DNA from 2 places in the Blautia sp. HCP3S3_H10_2 genome. Region 1 is predicted to be linked to the other one. Evidence: riboswitches for the same ligand, from Rfam matches in the RefSeq annotation. Region 1 holds a riboswitch; the other holds the start of a gene.

Region 1 (7,926 bases):
ATGGAATCACAGATGTGATCGTTCAGCCCACCCATGTCATGAATGGCGTAGAGAATGATCTGATGAAAGCGGATGTTCTGGCATATGCCGATCGTTTCCAGTCTGTGAAATTCGGAGATCCGCTGCTTACCACAGAAGAGGACAATGAATATGTGGTAAAAGCAATCACAGACGCACTTCTGGTAAAGGATGAGGAAACAGCACTGGTACTTATGGGGCATGGAACGGAACATTATGCAAATACCGTTTATGCAGCCTTAGATTACAGATTCAAGGACATGGGTTATGAAAATGTGATCGTTGGTACCGTGGAGGCTTACCCGGGAATGGAACAGGTTTTGAAAAAGTTGGAAAAATCTGCTCCAAAGAAAGTAATGATCGCGCCATTTATGATCGTTGCCGGTGACCATGCCAAGAACGACATGGCAGGAGAGGAAGAAGATTCCTGGAAAAATATCATTGGGGCAAAAGGCTATCAGGTAGAAACTGTTTTGAAAGGTCTTGGCGAATACAAGAGTATTCGAAATTTGTTTGTAGAGCATGTAAAAAAAGCAAAATGATAAGAAACACGATTGGTTCGTTGCTCACGGAAATAAATGAGAATTGATAAATAGTTGACAATTTATTTAATCAGCGAATTATTTTGTTGTTTTTAAAGAAGAGATATGCTAGACTGTTGAAGTAATTGAATACCAGTTAAGTGAACAGCAATTCTGCTGTGAGAGGGAATCAGGTGTAAGACCTGAACGGTTGCGGCCACTGTATACAGGAAGGCAGGCTTAAAGAAACCATTGCGCATATGCGTGAGAAGGAAAGCCATGCTGCTAGAGTTTATTTGAAAAAGGCTCTGGGACCTGTGAGCCAGGAAACCTGCTTGACAAGGGTAAGAGAAGGAGCTTCCGTAAAAAGTGCCTTTTAAGTCACTGCCAGCAGTGACGCTTTTTGAAGCCCCATCTTTTCGGTTACAGAAAACAAACGAAAAGAGAGGAAAAGAAATGAAAAACAAAGTTTTAACCACAAGAATCATGGCTATGATGATGGCAGCTGCTATGACTATGTCCGTATCACCTGCAGTTTATGCAGCAGAGCGTGCTGACTCCGAGACCATCAAGGAGGACAATCAGCCTGCAGAGGAAACCACAGATGCTTCTGAGGAGAACGCAGATGCAGCTTCTGAAGGAGAGACCAGAACAGAGTATCCTTTGACCATCACAACCTATGATTACGATGGAAACGAAATCGAAACCACCTATGAAAAAGCACCGGAAAAGGTTATCGCTGTATACCAGGGTAGCATCGAGACAATGCTTGCACTTGGTCTTGAGGACCGTCTTGTAGCAACAGCTGGTCTTGATAATGAAGTTCCGGATGCTCTCAAAGAAGCATTTTCTAAAACAAATTATCTTGATGAATTTACCCCATCTCTTGAAACTGTTACTATGCTGGAGCCAGATATGATCCTTTCCTGGAGTTCTCTGTTTTCTGATAAGAACCTTGGAAATGTAACCAACTGGATCGACAAAGGCTGCAACACCTACTATAACTCCAATACCCGTCCAGGCGGTGAGAGAACCCTGGAAAACGAATATACAGATATCCTGAACCTTGGTAAAATCTTCGACGTGCAGGATAAAGCGGAAGCAATCATAGATGACATTAAAGCAGTTATCGACAATACACTTGAGGCTACAAAAGACGTAGAAGAGAAGCCTACCGTAATGGTTCTGGAGCCACTGGGTGAGGATATCACAAACTATGGCGCAATCAGCCTTGGCGGAGATATGGTAACCAAGTTAGGCGCCACTCTTGCAAATCCGGATGCCTCTGCTGTTGGAAAAGAGGATATCATTGCTGCAAACCCGGATGTAATCTTTGTTGTATACATGCCATACGCTGGTGATGACCCACAGAGCGTTCTGGAAAGCCAGATGGCAGTTATCCAGGATGACGAGGCACTTCAGAGCCTTGACGCTGTAAAGAACGGCCGTGTATACCCGATCATGCTCAGCGAAATGTATGCAAGTGCAACACGTACCCAGGACGGAGTAGAGACATTTGCAAAGGGATTATATCCTGACGTTACAATTGACTAAACTTTGTCTGGTAACGGATATTGATTGAGGAAAAAACAGTGAAAAAAGATAAAATTTTTCGTTCTTCGATATATGCCACAGCCCTTATTGGACTTATAGCATTTCTGATTTTTTCCATACTGGCAGCTGTTACATTTGGAAATGCAGATCTTTCATTGAAGGATGTATACAGTGTGATCCTGTACAAAATATTCCACATCAAAAGTATGGCCTCCTATTCTGAGGGGGCCATTCATGATGTTGTATGGCTGATTCGTCTTCCGAGAGTTCTCCTGGCACTTGCAGTAGGAATGGCACTTTCCGTGTGCGGTGTGGTCATGCAGGCAATTGTGCAGAATCCGTTGGCAGATCCTTATGTGCTTGGTATTTCTTCCGGTGCTTCTTTGGGAGCCACTCTGGCGATCATGCTGGGAATTGGTAGTTTCCTTGGGGGAAATTCCGTAGGAATCTGTGCGTTTATAGGAGCTATGCTCACCTCCTTTGCTGTTATAGCAATTGCCAATATGGGTGGAAAAGCTACATCTGCCAAGCTGATCCTTGCCGGAATGGCTATCAGTGCGGTATGTTCTGCTTTTTCCAACTTTGTACTCTACATAACAAATGATAAAAATGGTGCTACAGAAGTTATGAAGTGGACAATGGGAAGCCTTGCAGGTGCAAACTGGTCAAGAGTAACTGTTATGCTTCCTGTTACCTTAATATGTGTAGTGCTTTTCTGGACGCAATACAGAAACCTGAACCTGATGCTGCTTGGAGATGAAGTCTCCATTACCTTGGGAACTGATCTGCACAGATTTCGGACTGCATATCTGGTCCTGTCTTCTGTGATGGTAGGATTTGCTGTATACTGTGCCGGTGTGATCGGTTTTGTGGGACTGGTGATTCCACATGTGGTGAGAATCCTTTTTGGAACGGATCACAGCCATCTGATTCCACTTAGCGCACTTCTTGGAGGTTCCTTTCTGATCTGGTGTGATGTAGCATGCCGTGTCATCCTGAAAAATTCAGAAATGCCCATCGGAGTACTGGTATCCATCATAGGTGCTCCTTGCTTTATCTATTTGCTGGTCCGCAGATCTTATGGATTCGGAGGGAAAAAGGGATGAAAATAACCACAGAAGATATCCGCGTCAGTTTTCAGGCAAAGGAAATCCTAAAAGGAATCTCAATTGAAACCAGGGATAAAGAGCTGGTAGGAATCATTGGACCCAACGGAAGCGGAAAATCCACTTTGCTGAAATGTATTTACCGGGTGTTAAAGGCAAATTCCGGGGCAGTGTATCTGGATGGTGAGGAGCTTTACTCTATGAATGCCAAAAGCTCTGCGAAAAAAATGGCAGTAGTGGCCCAGCATAATTACTATAATTTTGATTTCAGTGTAAGAGAAGTGGTTCTGATGGGGCGTGCCCCTCATAAAAAAACGCTGGAAAGAGATAATGCAAATGACTACAGGATCGTTGAGGAAGCACTGAAAACAGTGCAGATGGAGAAGTTCGCAGACCGCAGCTTTTCTACTTTGTCAGGTGGAGAGCAGCAGCGTGTTATCCTGGCGAGAGCTCTTGCCCAGCAGACACCTGCGCTGATCCTGGATGAACCGACCAATCATCTTGACATCACCCATCAGATCATGTTAATGAAACTGGTGAAGAATCTGGATGTTACTGTGATCTCTGCAATTCATGATCTGAATATTGCAGCTGCTTATTGTGATAGAATTTATGTTATGAAAGATGGTGTGCTGGAGGGACAGGGTACACCTAAAGAAGTATTGACCCCGGAACTGATCCGGAGGATTTATAAAGTGGAATCCGAAGTTGTTTATGACAGCCAGGGAAAGATGCATATTTTATTTTTATAAATAACCGGTCCGAGAAGCACCTAAAGAAGATTGTTTTGAGAGGATGCTTTAAGCCGGAAAGGATGAAAAGACAATGACAAAGATTGGAATTCTGACCTGCCTTCATTCCAATGATGTCTGTGCCAGGGTGGGGTGCCTGAAAGAATTTATGAACCGGGATGCCTTTTTTAAGGATTATTCCAAGGATACCGCCTTGGCAGCTATGATGACATGCAATGGATGCAAAAGCATGAATCCCACAGAACCAGATGAGGATAAGGGGATTTTAGAAAAAATGGACAGGCTGGTCAGTGAGAATATTGACATTATGCATGTCGGAGTGTGCCGTCTGACAGATGAAAAAAAAGAGTGCCCCAGGATGACTAAAATCTGTAAAATGATAGAAGACAGGGGCATTCAGGTAGTAAGAGGTACACATAGGGAATAAAAAGATACGAAAAGATACGAAAAGATACGAAAAGAAGAAAAACTTCCGGACAGATAAACGGGAAAGCAAAAGCTGTTGTTTACTTCGTGACATTAAAATCTGCCTGGAAGTTTTTGTTTTGTGGTTTTATTGACAATATCCAGATGAGTTAGTAAAATTAGCGTTGGCGGAAAAATGATAGAAATATAAAACGCTGTAGTAAGAAAGTATTAAGGAGATTTACATAAGATGAGTATTTCCATGATTGGAATCGACCATAGTATGGCTCCCATAGATATAAGGGCCTTATTTGCATTTACCAAAAAGAATGCAGGGGAGGCAATGGAGAAAATAAAAGAACAGCCTGGAATAAACGGCTGCATTATCCTTTCCACATGCAACCGCCTGGAGGTCTGGGCAAGTGTGGAGGAAGAAGCAGAGATTTCTTTGTATGAAGAGCTTTGTAATATAAAAAAGATACATAACAGGGAATATGAGAAATATTTTATAAAACGGGAAGGGCATGATGCCGCAGAGCATTTATTTTATCTTGCCTCGGGACTGAAATCCCAGATTCTGGGCGAAGACCAGATCCTGACCCAGGTAAAAGATGCCCTTGGCATTGCCAGAGAGCATTTCACCACAGATGGAGCCCTTGAAGTGCTTTTTCGGATGGCTGTGACGGCAGGCAAAAAAATAAAAACAGAAGTCCCATTTTCCCACGGGAATCCTTCTGTGATCCATCAGGCCATACAAATGCTGGAGAAACAGGGATATTCTGTGAATGGTAAAGTCTGTATGGTGATTGGAAACGGTGAGATGGGAAAAGTGGCAGCGCAGACGTTGATGGAAGCCGGTGCGGATGTGACGGTAACGGTGCGCCAGTACCGGAGCGGTATGGTAAGTATTCCATTTGGATGTAAAAGAATCAATTATGGGGAGAGAATGGAGTATTTGCCCAAATGCGATCTGGTGGTAAGTGCTACCGCAAGTCCCAATTTCACATTACGTGAAGAACTTTTTGAAGATCTGGAACTGGAAAAAAGCATTGTTCTTATTGACCTGGCTGTACCAAGGGACATTGAGCCGGAGGTAGGAAGATTCGAAGGTGTTACTCTGTTTGATATGGATAGCTTCAAAACAGAGGAAAAGCCTGCCGAACTTCAGGAAAATCTGGAAGCAGCAGGAAAAATCGTCCGGGAGCAGATGGAAGAATTTTTTAAATGGCTGGAAGGCAAGGATCTGATTCCGCGTATACAGGAAATCAAAGAAAAAGCGGTAAATGATTTTAATTTAAGAATCAGGAAACCACTGAAAAATGCTCATATGGAAGAACAGGAAAAAGAGCAGCTGATAAGTGCAGTGGATCTTGCAATGGAGAAGGTTGTAAACAAAATGCTGTTTGGATTAAGGGACAGCATGAATGAGCAGGCATTTGTGGAATGTGTAGCAGGACTGGAGAAAACATATGAAAAATAAACGTTATTTTCCACTGTATGTGGACTTATCTGATAAAAATATTGTGGTAGTGGGTGGGGGATCCATTGCCACAAGAAGAGTAAAGGCATTATTATTATTTACCAGGAATATTACAGTAATTGCACCGAAAATGACAGCAGATCTGTGGGAACTGGGCAAGCTGGGTAAAATTCAGATCCAGCCCCGCCCTGTGAAAAAATCAGATTTTTCCATGGCATATATGGTGCTTGCTGTTACCAATAATAGAGAGTTAAATGAAGAAATCTACCGGATCTGCAAAGAAGAGGGGATTTATGTAAATGTTGCAAGTGATAAGAGTTTATGTGACTTTTATTTCCCTGGAATCTGCCTGAAAGATGACATTGTGGTGGGAATTACGGCCAGCGGGGTCAACCATAAGAAGGCGAAGGCGGTAAGAGAAAAAATGCAGGCACTTCTGGAAGAACTGGAAAAAGATGAGGATAGTTATGAATAAGAAAGTTGTGATCGGAAGCCGGGAAAGCAAGCTTGCTGTCCTGCAAAGCCAGATGGTGAAGAATTTTATTGTCTGTAACCATCCGGAAATGGATGTGGAAATTCTCACCATGAAGACCACAGGGGATAAAATTCTGGACCGGACTCTGGATAAAATCGGTGGAAAGGGCCTGTTTGTAAAGGAACTGGACCGTGCTCTTCTGGAAGGCAGAAGTCAGCTGTCCGTCCATAGCCTGAAGGATATGCCAATGGAAATTCCAGAGACGCTGCCGATACTTGCTTTTTCCAAAAGAGAAGATGTAAGGGATGTGCTGGTTCTTCCAAGAGGCTGTGATACCTTGGACACATCTAAGCCTATTGGTTGCTCCAGCCTTCGCAGAAAGCTGCAGTTAAAAGAGATTTTTCCGGATATGAAGGTGAAAAGCATCCGTGGAAATCTTCAGACAAGGCTGGAAAAGCTGGACAACGGAGAATATTCCGCACTGGTTCTTGCTGCCGCAGGTCTGAAGCGTCTGGGACTTGAAAAGAGGATCAGCAGGTATTTTGATACAGAGGAAATGATTCCGGCAGCAGGCCAGGGGATTCTGGCGGTTCAGGGAATCAAAGGGCAGGATTATGATTATCTGAATGGATATGATGATCCTGAGGCGCATCAGGCTGCCACAGCAGAGAGAGCTTTTGTAAGCTACCTGAATGGAGGCTGCACTTCTCCGGTAGCGGCCTATGGAGAAATAAAAGACGGTCAGTTGAAACTTACCGGCCTTTATTATGAAGAAGAGACGGGGCATTATCTGAAAGGCTGCAAAGCAGGAAGTCCTTCCCAGGCAGCAGAATTGGGAATTTCTCTGGCAAAGGAGCTGCAGCAGCGCTGTAAAGTAGAATACAAAGAGTCCAGCTTACAGGAGGATAACAAAAAAGAAATGGGAAAAGTCTGGCTGGTGGGAGCCGGCCCTGGAGATGTAGGACTTTTTACCATGAAGGGTGCCCAGGTCTTAGACCAGGCAGATGTGGTTGTTTATGACAGCCTGGTAGGCCAGGGAATCCTGACCCGGATCCCGGCTTCTGCGAAACTGATCAATGTTGGAAAACGTGCCGGACACCACACCATGTCCCAGGAGATGATCAATCAGGTACTGGCAGATGAGGCAAAAAAAGGCAACCGGGTAGTACGCTTAAAAGGCGGCGATCCTTTCCTGTTCGGAAGAGGCGGTGAAGAACTGGAGCTTCTCACTAAAGAAGGGGTTCCCTATGAGGTGGTTCCAGGAGTGACTTCTCCTATATCTGTGCCTGCTTACAATGGAATTCCAGTAACACACAGGGATTTCTGCTCTTCGGTGCACATTATTACCGGACATAAGCGTCAGGGAATGGAATATGACATTGATTTCCAGGCACTGGTACATACAAAAGGAACTCTTGTTTTCCTTATGGGAATCACAGCCATGGAGGATATCTGTAATGGTCTTATGAAGGCTGGTATGGATCCGGATATGCCGGCAGCTGTTTTATCAAAAGGAACTACTGCCGGACAGAAGAGAGTGGTAGCAACTGTTGGCACACTAAAAGCTGCGTCTGACCAGGCGAAGATCCAGACTCCGGCGATTATAGTGGTTGGA
Region 2 (7,926 bases), on a different contig from region 1:
CGAAAACGAGATCAAGACAATGCCGAACTACTTTGATGAATATGATACCACAGTACATTTCATCTCTGAAGAAGAGCTGAAACGTGACCATAGTGGAATTCCGCATGGCGGTTTTGTGATTCGTACAGGTAAGACTGGCTGGAATGATGAGAACAGCCATGTGATCGAATACAGTCTGAAACTTGATTCCAATCCGGAGTTTACTTCTTCTGTGATCGTAGCTTATGCAAGGGCTGCATACCGTATGAACCAGGAAGGACAGAAGGGCTGCAAGACCGTATTTGATGTGGCACCTGCATATTTAAGTGCCCAGAGTGGAGAAGAATTAAGAAAACATCTGTTATAATTTCTGATAGGCATGTAACAGACGAGAAAGAGGATAGTTTCTGTATTTGTATGGAGACTGTCCTTTTTTGCTATAGGAATTTGCATGGCTCTGAATGGTTACCAAAATATTGTGCAAATCTTACAGAGTTTTACTTTGATGTTGACGGTAAGCTTAATCTGTAATATAATAAACTACATAAAGATGTAACAACTTTGTAAAACTTGTGACAAAAATAACGAAAACAGTTAAAAAGGAAGGTAAGTATGCAAAGCAAATGCAAAAAGTTCAGATTATGGAGTGTTATGCTGCTTATGATGCTCATGGCAGCCGGCTTTACATGTCATGCTACATCACATGAAGTACAGGCAGCGAAGAAGACAGGCTTCCGTACAGTAAATGGAAAAACATATTACTATAACTCAAAGGGAAAGAAAGTAAAAGGCTGGCTGACCTTAAACGGAAAGAAATATTATTTTAATAAATCTACCGGAGTCCAGGTAAAAGGCTGGGTAAAGGACAGTAAGGGAAGAAAACGTTATTTCACCAGCAAGGCGGGTGTCATGGTAACGGGCTGGCTGAAAAATTCCAAGGGCCAGAGAAGATATTTTGCCCCATCCACAGGATATATGAAGACCAAGTGGTTGAAGCTGGGGGGAAAGACATATTACCTTTATTCCAATTCAGGCGTTGCAGCCACCGGATTTGTGAAAGACAGTAAAGGAAATACCCGTTACTTCTCTAAGACAGGAATCATGGCCAATGGCTGGCTGACCAGCTCATCAGGAGTGAAGCGGTATTTCCAGACTACTTCATCCACAGCTACCAATGGTATTATGGCGGTCGGATTTAAAACAATTAATAATGTTACATATTATTTCTACAGCGGCACAGGAGCGATGGCTACCGGCTGGGTAGAGAATAAAGACAAAGGAACGAAGTATTACTTTGATAAGTCTACCGGTGCAATGTATACTGGTATCCAGACCATAGACGGAGTGAAATACGAATTCTCCAGCACAGGTATCTGTCTGGGCGAAAAGAAAGACGATCCGCTTCCGAGTACCAATACTGGCAGCAAGACGATTAAGAATTATCTGCTTGGAGCTCTTCAGCCAGTTGGAAAAGCACTCTATGTATGGGGCGGCGGTTGGAATGATTCCACAAGAAAAGGTCTGAGCCAGACCATGACAGACTGGTATAATAAGTGGTCCTCTAATCCATCTGGGTATAATTACAATAATTATCGTGATCTTTCCACATCAAATAGAGCGAAAGGCTTTGACTGCTCTGGCTTTGTTGGATGGTCTGCTTATCAGGTGATGCAGACAAAGTCTGGAGTTGGATATGGATATACAGTAGTATCTGGTGAAATCGGCAGCTATTATTCAGGAAAAGGCTGGGGAAGTATTGTCAGCCAGTCCTATCTGTCCCAGAATGGCTGGACATTGAAGCCTGGTGATATTGGATATAATGATGGTCATACCTGGATCGTTATCGGACAGTGCAGTGATAAGAGCGTTGTAATCGTGCACTCCACTCCACAGGCTGGTGTACAGATCTCTGGAACAACGACCCCGACTGGCAATTATTCCAGCCAGGCAGTGGCGTTGGCGAAGAAATATATGGCTATGTATGCTGGATATAATATTTTTGATTATCATACATCTGTCGGAAATTACATTCGTAATGGTAATTTCCTTAGATGGAACAGCAATGTACTCTCAGATCCAGACGGTTATGGTAATAAGACCGCAGATCAGATCTTGTATGACCTGTTTGGAAAATAAAGAGTATATAAGAAGCCGGATATAACAACTTATAAAAACATGAAAGAATCAATATAAGAAAGGAAACCTGCATAAGTGTGGGTTTCTTTTTTTGATGGATACGAAACTAAATGTTACGAAATGTTACAGAAATTTAAAATTTATTGCAATTTAGGGTTGAAATCTTTTCAAAGGTGTGCTAATATGTAGCAAGGTTGAAGAAAATATTGCAAACATATTACAAATTGAGCTATTTAGATTATCAAAAAGATTAACGAGGGTGATGAAACATGAAGAAAAGAATTGTATGTCTGACACTGGCAATTTTAATGTGCGGCTCACAGACAGTCGGAGTAATGGCTGACCGTGAGAGTGACTTAAGAGAAGAGCAGGCTTGGACAAGCCAGCAGCTGGATGCTACATATGAGCGTATGAGTGCTTTGTGGGAGCAGAAACAACAGCTTGAGAGCCAGATCGAATCCTTGAATTCTGATCTTGTAAATGTAATGGTTTCCATTCAGACTCTTGAGAATGATATCGCTTCCAAGGAAGCAGAGATTGAGAAAACAAAAGGCGACCTGACGAAGGCACAGAATGCGAAAGATAAACAGTACAGTGCCATGAAGAAGCGTATCCAGTACCTTTACGAAAAAGGTGGGAACAATGCATGGTTCCAGATGATGCTTAATGCGGATAACCTTGCAGACCTTCTTACCAGAGCAGAGTATACACAGCAGATGTATGAGCAGGACAGAGAGAGCCTTCAGAAATATGCAAGAACAATTGAAGAGGTTCAGAAGCTGGAGAGCCAGTATGAGCAGGAGAAGGCTGATTTCGAGACTATGAAAGAAGAGTACGAAGCACAGCAGTCCAATCTTCAGTATCAGCTGGATGTGACCCGTGCAAATAGCGCTGATTGTGAGAATGAGATCGCATATGCACAGCAGCAGGCTACCGAGTATGCAAATCTTCTGGCAGAGCAGCAGGCTGAGATTGAGCAGCTTGAAGCAGAACGTATCGCAGCTGAAGAAGAGGCAAGACGCCAGGCTGAGGTAGAGGCTGCCGCAGCAGCTGCAGCACAGGAGGCGGAAGAGAACGGAGAATATGATGATTCATCAGAGAATGTTGAATATGACGAGGATGGAAATGTTATAAGCGGTTCTGGTGATAGCTCTTCTGATGGTTCTTCCGATTATGAATATGATGAGTATGGCAATGTGATCGATACAGAGAATACTGTAGACTATGATTCCTCAGAGACTTCTTCAAGCTCATCTAGTAGTTCCAGCAGCTATTCTGGATCAGGTTCTTCTGTAGTAGATTATGCCACACAGTTTGTTGGTAATCCATATGTGTGGGGCGGAACAAGCCTTACCAATGGTGCTGACTGTTCCGGCTTTGTACAGAGCGTATATGCAAACTTTGGCGTAAGTCTTCCGAGAACTTCCTATGAGCAGCAGAACGCCGGATATGAAGTATCTTATGCGGATGCTCAGCCAGGTGATCTGATTTGTTATGGTGGACACGTTGCAATTTATATGGGAAATGGACAGATTGTACATGCATCTAATTCCAGAGACGGAATCAAGATCAGTGATAATGCTGCATACAGAACCATTACTTCTGTAAGACGTCTTGTGTAGTCTGAATAATTGAAAATATGGGCCCTTCCGGATTGATCCGGGAGGGCTTTTTGTAAAATACGATGTAAAGTTTCGGGACGTTAAAAAGGCTTTACACAGATTGTGATATACACCCTATGGAAATACCAAAGAAAAAGTCGTATAGTAATAAAAAGAAGATTTTCTAGGATGGTACAGGAAGGAGAAAACATGCTGAAAAAATATCTGATGAAAGAGGTTCCATACTTAAGAGTACTTGGCAGGACAAATGGAAGTCTGGAACCGGTCACTTTATTCTGGAATGCATCTGGAATTGAAATGAATGTGAGGGCAACAGAAATATGGGTCAAAGTATATTCTGATTACGAAATATTTGAGCCCTGGGTGGACATTATCGTGGATGGCGCCATAAGTCAGCGCCTTATGCTAAATAAAGGGGAGCAGCGGATCTGCCTTTTCCGCAATATGGAAGGTGATAAGGTTAGAAATGTAAAACTGCTTCGTGATACACCGGCATTTCCCACAGATGAAAAAACATTGCTTCAGGTATTAGAAATAGAAACGGATGGTGATTTTTATCCCCTTGAAGAACCAAGGTTAAAGATAGAAGTGATCGGAGACAGTATTACTTCTGGGGAAGGCGGCAGTGGTGCCGGGTCTGAGATGACCTGGAATTCATTTTGCTTTAATGCTGTGGATAATTATGCTTATATGGTGGCAAAAGAACTTGGCGCTGTGTATAACTGCATAAGCCAGAGCGGCTGGGGTATTTTCTGTTCCTGGGAAGGCAATGAACAGCAGGCGATTCCCTTATATTATGATCAAGTGTGCGGCCTTCTAAACGGAACACAAAATGAGCATCTGGGAGCCTTTGAAAAATGGGATTTTCAGAAATTCCAGCCAGATGTAATTATTGTAAATCTGGGAACCAATGATGGTATGGGCGCGAAGAATCTGGAAAAAGTGGAACGTGCAGCAGAGGAGTTTTTGAAAAAAATAAGAGCCTGTAACCCCAAAAGCTATATTATATGGTGCTACGGAATGCTTGGAGATGTAATCTTGCCTGTATTGGAAGAAGCAGTCCGGAACTATAAAGAAAAATCAAAGGATGAGAAAGTGGAATTTGTAAAACTTCCGGATACTTTTGCTGGTGAATTCGGATCGAGACAGCATCCGGGACATAAATCACATGAAAAGACCGCAAATGTGCTGATCTCTAAAATAAGAGAAATTACAGAAATACAAAAGTGAATTTCAATTTGTAAGACTAAATTTTGCTTAGAGGGTGGAATTTAAATTTGTGATTGAATCGTGATAAAAAAATAACAAAAATTTCCTGTGAAGGGTTGACAGAAGCAGTGACCGGTGGTACTATGATGTCAGTATAATTCCATATTGAACATATTAAGTGCTGACAGCTATGAGCTGGCAGAAAGAGGGAATCAGGTGAGAAACCTGAGTGATCCGGTCACTGTAACAGAGGAGCGAGTCTCAGAGTCCATTGTGCAGCTGCATGAGAAGGGGAGATGAAGCGATGATCCTGGAGCCAGGAAACCTGCTTGGTATGGCGAGGTTAAACTTCCGATGAAAGTGTAACAACCAGTTTTAGGGAATCCGCAGCCCTGAGATGTTGTCCGCTTTTATGAGTGGACATTTTTTATGGAATATCGCCTGTTCAGAAGAATTATACAGATTAAATGGCAGGCGATACTACTTCGGATGAAACCGTTCCCTCCGCGTATATATGAACGGATCATATTCTACCCCGGAGTAGCATCGCTCCCTCTTAGAAGTGATGATTTGAAATATTATGAGAATGTGAGACCGCGTAAGCGGTTATTTTTTTACCTTTTTATAAGCTTGGGTTCCGGCAAAATGTTGGAACCCGATAGAAGGAGAAGAAAATTATGGAAAAAAAATATTGGGAAGATAAAGAGTATTCTTATTTCAGTCATAAGAAATGTGAGTTTTTCCCCTGCCATAAAGGGGCGGATTCGGAAGATTTTAACTGCCTTTTCTGTTATTGCCCGCTTTATGCATTGGGAGATAAGTGCGGTGGAAATTTCCGCTACAATGAAAAAGGTTTTAAAGACTGCACCAATTGCCAGCTCCCTCACAAACGGAAAAATTATGGCTATGTGACCGGCAAATATCAGGAGCTGGCAGACCTTATGAAAAAAGTAAGAGAAGAGTAGTGCACCAGAGTGTGCATCTTGCAGAAAGCCTTTTTTAACACACTCTAGAGCCTGTTTGAAAAATCATTCCTGCAATCTGCACGCCCCACTTTGCGGTATATTTTGCCCTCTTTCAGTCAGCGTAGCCCGCTACGCTTCCCTCAATCAGACAAAATCTCCCACAAATTGTGACGCACATCTTGCAGAAAGCCTTTTTCAAACATACTCTAGCGTATGCTTAACATCATTTTCAATTTCGGAATCTGATTATTGAGAATCAGGCTTTCCGGAAACATTGCTTCGTGAACAAAATCAGCTGCATAAGTAAAATCACCGATGTGTCCCACGCCGTGACTGTCACTGGATAACACGATAGGAACCAGGTATTTGCGACAGTATTTCAGAATTTGTGCGCAGTTAGCACGGGTATCACCCCGGTATCCATATGGCGCAAGGGAGGCTTCGTTGATTTCCAGGATAACTCCATTGTCACTGGTAGCTTTTATGATTGTTTCATAATCTAAGTCATACTGGGTATTGTCAATGTGTCCAAGAATTTTTACTACAGGATTTTTCATTACATTAAGAAAAGCTGTGGTATTTCCCTCACAGGTCAGGGGACGGAAATTCTGATAATGCATGCTGGCAATGGCATAGTCTAATTTATCAAGCAGTTCCTGGTTTAGATCTACCGTTCCATTAATATCAAGAATGTTCAGTTCGATTCCATATAATAATTCCACTCCGAAGCGCTTCTTCGGGGAATAAGTCAGGCTGCGGAAATAAGATGAGGTACCGGCTGCAAGAGTTGCCGGCCCATGATCGGTGATTCCCAGCAGCTTCAGATTCTTCCGGGCAGCGGCTTTTGCCATGTCACTGATGGTACAGACTGTACCGTGACCGCTGGCAATGGAATGAGTGTGTATATCGGAAAGATACATAAAATCATCTCCTGTTATAGCAGGCAATGTACATGCCTGGAGTAGTAGCGTTTATCTCTGCATATGCGCAGAGATATTATTGATTTTAGTATGACAGAGCAGCAAATGACTGTCAACTGTAAATTTATAAAAACGAAAGAAAACAAATAAAAACAACATTAAAACACAGGAAAAACCACACAAAACGGGGGAATATATGTTGCATTTTGTTGACACTTTCGAAAGAGAACGTTATAATCGTATATATAGAAAAAGAAATTCTGAAAGCTTTTGACAGGAGGAAAAAATAGGATATACAGATAATATGTCTCCGGAAATGAAACAGCGTATCGTACAGGAACTTGTGCCTGGCAAGCAGATTTCCCTGGCGCATATCATTGCGAATCCGGATAAGATTCTTTATACCAAACTTGGGCTGGATCCATCCCTGGACTATTCAAGAGCAGCAATTGGCATTATGACGGTTAGTCCTGCAGAGACTGCTATCATTATGGCAGATATTGCGATGAAGTCTTCGGGGATCGAACTTGGATTTGTAGACCGTTTCAGCGGCAGCCTGATTATCACAGGTACGGTTTCTGAGGTGGAGGCTTCTACCAGCGCAATCCTGGACTATGTAGGAAATAAACTGGGCTTTACTTTATGCCCTATTACAAGGACCTGATAAAATATGAAGAAACTGGTTCTGATCGGCCGCAGTGAGGCTGGGAAGACAACCCTGACCCAGGCACTTCGCGGAGAAAAAATACATTATCATAAAACCCAATATGTGAATAATTTTGATGTGATCGTGGATACGCCAGGAGAGTATGCCCAGACCAAGGGGCTGGGGCACGCCCTGGCGTTGTATACATATGAATCCGATGTGGTAGGACTGCTGGTTTCTGCTATAGAGCCGTATTGCCTTTTTCCACCCTGTATTACCTGCATGGCGAATCGTGAGGTGATTGGAATTGTCACTAAGATTCATAATCCTGGCGCAAATGTGAAACTGGCTGCTTCCTGGCTGCAGCTTGCCGGGTGCAGGAAGATTTTTTATGTGGATTCTAAATTGCAGGAAGGAGTTCCGGAAATCCTGGAGTATCTCAGAGAAGA

The links. Region 1 has a riboswitch for cobalamin ahead of ACTQWB_RS03225 (ABC transporter substrate-binding protein). Riboswitches for the same ligand answer to the same signal wherever they lie in the genome.
Region 2: linked by a shared signal. The riboswitch ahead of ACTQWB_RS13240 (cysteine-rich small domain-containing protein) and the one ahead of ACTQWB_RS03225 (ABC transporter substrate-binding protein) in region 1 are both predicted to bind cobalamin.

What each region holds. Positions count from the first base shown of each region.
Region 1 is NZ_JBQKCL010000002.1:285,193-293,118, reverse strand. Features, by position in the region: gene ACTQWB_RS03230 (sirohydrochlorin cobaltochelatase) at 1-560, shown strand, start outside; cobalamin riboswitch at 682-892, shown strand; gene ACTQWB_RS03225 (ABC transporter substrate-binding protein) at 996-2,093, shown strand; gene ACTQWB_RS03220 (FecCD family ABC transporter permease) at 2,132-3,199, shown strand; gene ACTQWB_RS03215 (ABC transporter ATP-binding protein) at 3,196-3,951, shown strand; gene ACTQWB_RS03210 (CGGC domain-containing protein) at 4,025-4,378, shown strand; gene hemA (glutamyl-tRNA reductase) at 4,607-5,836, shown strand; gene ACTQWB_RS03200 (precorrin-2 dehydrogenase/sirohydrochlorin ferrochelatase family protein) at 5,826-6,311, shown strand; partial or broken gene hemC (hydroxymethylbilane synthase) at 6,292-7,167, shown strand; gene cobA (uroporphyrinogen-III C-methyltransferase) at 7,231-7,926, shown strand, end outside.
Region 2 is NZ_JBQKCL010000012.1:17,384-25,309, forward strand. Features, by position in the region: gene ACTQWB_RS13220 (diaminopimelate dehydrogenase) at 1-346, shown strand, start outside; gene ACTQWB_RS13225 (N-acetylmuramoyl-L-alanine amidase family protein) at 592-2,115, shown strand; gene ACTQWB_RS13230 (C40 family peptidase) at 2,385-3,737, shown strand; gene ACTQWB_RS13235 (GDSL-type esterase/lipase family protein) at 3,927-4,967, shown strand; cobalamin riboswitch at 5,106-5,293, shown strand; gene ACTQWB_RS13240 (cysteine-rich small domain-containing protein) at 5,624-5,911, shown strand; partial or broken gene ACTQWB_RS13245 (DUF6783 domain-containing protein) at 5,946-6,089, opposite strand; partial or broken gene ACTQWB_RS13250 (DUF6783 domain-containing protein) at 6,027-6,164, shown strand; gene ACTQWB_RS13255 (phosphatase) at 6,118-6,831, opposite strand; gene ACTQWB_RS13260 (BMC domain-containing protein) at 7,136-7,495, shown strand; gene ACTQWB_RS13265 (EutP/PduV family microcompartment system protein) at 7,502-7,926, shown strand, end outside.